2 regions of the Citrobacter rodentium NBRC 105723 genome follow, and region 1 is predicted to be linked to the other one. Evidence: predicted binding sites of a transcription regulator. Region 1 holds the regulator's gene; the other holds the start of a gene.

Region 1 (2,203 bases):
TACAATTTTACAAAAGACTTTTGCAAAACCGATAACAATAGCGGCGAGCGTGAGGGAGCAACCGCCCCCTCAGCGATGAATCAGTGCAGCGCTGCGGTTAAACCACCCGCAACAATCAGGGCCAGAACAATAAACGTGGTGATTAATGAAAATTTCAGATCGGTGCTCATCAAGTTTTCTCCTTTTTATACCCACACAAAAAGTGATATAGCGCATTTTTGCACACTTGACGGTAAAAATCTCCCATGTTTTAGAGTGATATCTGTTTTTAACACTTCCCCTTTTCGTTAAGATCAGCCAAAATTCGACGCTTACTTGTTTAGCGTACCGGCCATTGACCCCTTCCTGACGTTCCGTGTCGTTTTCCCGGCGTGCCGCAACCCTGATGTTGCGATCGGGGTGTGTAAAGGCAAACGATTACTTAGCGTATTTAATGTTCAGGCAGGGTCTGGAGTGAGATGTAATGGCAACCATTAAAGATGTAGCGAAGCGAGCAAACGTTTCCACTACAACCGTATCACACGTAATCAATAAAACGCGTTTCGTTGCAGAGGAAACGCGTAACGCGGTGTGGGCGGCAATCAAAGAATTGCACTATTCCCCCAGCGCCGTTGCCCGCAGCCTGAAGGTGAATCACACCAAATCCATTGGCCTGCTGGCGACCAGCAGCGAAGCCGCGTATTTTGCCGAAATTATTGAAGCGGTGGAAAAAAACTGCTTCCAGAAAGGCTACACCCTGATCCTCGGCAACGCCTGGAACAACCTGGAAAAACAGCGCGCCTATCTGTCGATGATGGCGCAGAAGCGCGTCGACGGTCTGCTGGTGATGTGCTCTGAGTATCCCGATCCCCTGCTCGCAATGCTGGAGGAGTATCGCCATATCCCTATGGTGGTGATGGACTGGGGCGAAGCGAAAGCCGACTTTACCGACTCGGTGATCGATAACGCCTTTGAGGGCGGTTATATGGCGGGTCGCTACCTGGTGGAGCGCGGACATCGTGAAATCGGCGTAATTCCGGGTCCGCTGGAGCGCAACACCGGCGCGGGCCGCCTGGCCGGCTTTATGAAAGCGATGGAAGAGGCGCTGATTAAAGTGCCGGAAAACTGGATTGTGCAGGGCGATTTTGAACCCGAGTCCGGCTATCGCGCCATGCAGCAGATCCTGTCGCAGTCGCATCGCCCGACGGCAGTATTTTGCGGCGGCGACATCATGGCAATGGGTGCGCTCTGCGCCGCTGACGAAATGGGCCTGCGCGTTCCGCAGGATGTGTCGCTGATTGGCTATGACAACGTGCGCAACGCCCGCTTCTTTACCCCGGCATTGACCACTATCCACCAGCCAAAAGATTCGCTGGGTGAAACGGCCTTTAATATGCTGCTGGACCGCATCGTCAACAAGCGTGAGGAGTCGCAGTCAATAGAGGTGCATCCGCGCCTGATTGAGCGTCGTTCGGTGGCCGACGGCCCGTTCCGCGACTATCGCCGCTAAGCCTTCTCTGCGGGCGTCTCATCAGGCTCCCGCAGCCACTCCCGGTTCAGCGTTTCGCTGTCTCCCAGATATTCCAGCAGCCACGCCAGCGCGGGCGACATATCATTTTGCTGCCAGGTCAGACAGCAGGCGGCGTCCGGGAAGGGATTTTCCAGCTCAAGCGCCACCCATCGTCCCGCGTTAAGATGCGGTTTGGCAAAGTGGGTCGGCACCATGCCGATACAGAGTCCGGCACTGATGCAGGTGGCGGACGAATCCCAGTCCGGCACCACCACCCGCCTCTGATTGTCCAGCAGCCACGTTACCCGTTTAGGCAAATTGCGCGAGGTATCTTCCAGCACCAGCGAGGGCCAGTTTCGCAGCGTGTCATCGCTTATCGGTCCAGCCATCGCCGCCAGGGGGTGATGGCTGGCGACCACGCAGCTCCAGCTCAGCATCCCCATATCCCGAAAGGCGTAGCGTCCCCCTACCGGAATGGCGCGGGTCGCGCCGATGGCGAGTTCCACCCTGCCGTCAGAGAGCGCATCCCAGACGCCGTTAAAGACCTCCTGAAACACCAGCAGCTCCACATCGTCGAAGTGGCGATAGAAATCGACGATCATCTGCCCGGTGCGCTCAGGCCGAACAATATTGTCCACCGCGATCGGCAACTGCCCGCGCCAGCCGTTAGCAATTTGCTGACACTGCCGACGGGTGTCCTGCATTTTTTTGATA
Region 2 (2,203 bases), 290 kb from region 1:
GCGCTGGATAAGCTCATCGTTCAACCCAACGCCGTGAACGGCGAACTGTCGGAAGATGACTTTCAGCTCTTTCCTTTGCTTCGCAACCTGACGCTGGTGTCGGGCGTCACCTGGCCGACGCGGGTGGCGGACTATCGCGATAATATGGCGAAGCAGACGCAGGTGAATCTGTTATCGTCGATGGCGATATAACCTTCGCGGGCGGCGGCGTTACTACAGCCGCCGCTATTTTCGGTTTTTTCTACTGGCGCGAATTACGCTGGTGCCGCATGCTGCTTTCTGTCAGGATCGTGACGAATGCATCATGTTGAGGAAATTCATGAAGAAGATTTTTTTTGCCGCTGCGCTGATGGTTGGCGGCCTGCTGGTCGGCTGTAACCAGCTCACGCAGTACACCGTAAGCGAACAGGAAATTAATCAGGCGCTTGAAAAGCATAACCGCTTTGCCAAAGACATCGGTCTGCCGGGCGTTGCGGACGCGCATATTGTCCTGAATAACCTGGCCAGCCAGATCGGACGTGAAGAGCCGAACAAAGTCACCCTGACCGGCGATGCCAGCCTGGATATGAACTCCCTCTTTGGCAGCCAGAAAGCGACGATGAAGCTGAAGCTAAAGGCGCTGCCGGTATTTAACAAAGAGAAAGGGGCAATCTTCCTCCAGGAGATGGAGGTGGTGGATGCTACCGTCACGCCGGAAAAAATGCAGACCGTGATGCAAACGCTGATGCCCTATCTGAATCAGTCGCTGCGCAACTATTTTAATCAGCAACCGGCTTACGTTCTGCGCGAAGATGGCAGCGAAGGCGAAGCGATGGCGAAGAAATACGCCAAAGGCATTGAAGTGAAGCCGGGCGAAATCGTCATCCCGTTTACCGATTAAAACAATAAGGGCGCGACTGCGCCCTTTTTTACGTGCAAACGAAAACGTTTCCGCTTATCCTTGGTTTCCGGCAAAAATGACACCCTCAGCCGGAGCATATTGATGACAGCACCCTCCCAGGTTTTAAAGATCCGCCGCCCAGACGACTGGCACCTTCACCTCCGCGATGGCGACATGCTGCAAACGGTCGTGCCGTATACCAGCGAAATTTACGCGCGCGCCATTGTGATGCCAAACCTGGCGCCGCCAGTTACCACGGTTGACGCCGCTATCGCTTACCGCCAGCGCATTCTCGACGCCGTCCCGGCCGGTCATACTTTTACCCCGCTGATGACCTGCTATTTAACCGACACCCTGAATCCGGATGAACTGGAGCGCGGCTTTCGCGAAGGCGTGTTTACCGCGGCAAAACTGTATCCGGCAAATGCCACCACCAACTCCAGCCACGGCGTAACCTCCATTGATGCCATTATGCCGGTGCTGGAGCGGATGGAAAAACTCGGCATGCCGCTGCTGGTGCATGGCGAGGTTACCCATGCAGAGATTGATATTTTTGACCGCGAAGCGCGTTTTATCGAGACGGTAATGGAACCGCTGCGCCAGCGTCTGCCCGCGCTGAAAGTGGTTTTTGAGCATATCACCACCAAAGACGCCGCAGAGTATGTCCGCGACAGTAATGAACTGCTGGCGGCGACAATCACGCCGCAGCATTTGATGTTTAATCGTAACCACATGCTGGTCGGCGGTATTCGTCCCCATCTGTACTGCCTGCCGATCCTCAAGCGCAACGTGCACCAGCAGGCGCTGCGCGAACTGGTCGCCAGCGGCTTTGAGCGCGCATTTCTCGGCACCGACTCGGCGCCGCACGCCCGTCATCGCAAAGAGTCAGGCTGCGGCTGCGCGGGCTGCTTTAACGCGCCGACGGCGCTGGCCAGCTACGCCAGCGTGTTTGAGGAAATGAACGCCCTGGCGCATTTTGAAGCGTTCTGCTCTCTGAACGGGCCGCGCTTCTATGGCCTGCCGGTCAATGAAACCTTTGTTGAACTGGTACGTGAAGAACAGCAGGTGCCCGAAAGCATTCGCGTCGCCGACGATACGCTGGTTCCCTTCCTCGGCGGAGAAACGCTGCGCTGGTCGGTGAAAGCCTAAAAAAAACCGCGCCGCCTGTTGTAAGCTGGCTTAATTAACTGTATAAATAACCAGTATATTCAACAGGGGGCGATTATGCGTATTGAAGTCACCATTGCTAAAACTTCACCTTTGCCTGCTGGCGCGATTGACGCGCTGGCGGAAGAACTCTCTCGTCGTATTACCCACCACTTC

What was found. The regulator PurR, encoded in region 1, represses purine synthesis genes. The targets are predictions, from matches to a motif close to CANGCAAACGTTTGCNTG.
Region 2: pyrC (dihydroorotase) is a predicted target of PurR. The motif match lies at 918-935, and genes of this name have one in related genera.

What each region holds. Positions count from the first base shown of each region.
Region 1 is NZ_CP082833.1:4,083,227-4,085,429, forward strand. Features, by position in the region: gene cydH (cytochrome bd-I oxidase subunit CydH) at 81-170, opposite strand; gene purR (HTH-type transcriptional repressor PurR) at 464-1,489, shown strand; gene punR (DNA-binding transcriptional activator PunR) at 1,486-2,203, opposite strand, start outside.
Region 2 is NZ_CP082833.1:4,375,426-4,377,628, forward strand. Features, by position in the region: gene grxB (glutaredoxin 2) at 1-192, shown strand, start outside; gene K7R23_RS20840 (lipoprotein) at 320-880, shown strand; gene pyrC (dihydroorotase) at 983-2,029, shown strand; gene dinI (DNA damage-inducible protein I) at 2,105-2,203, shown strand, end outside.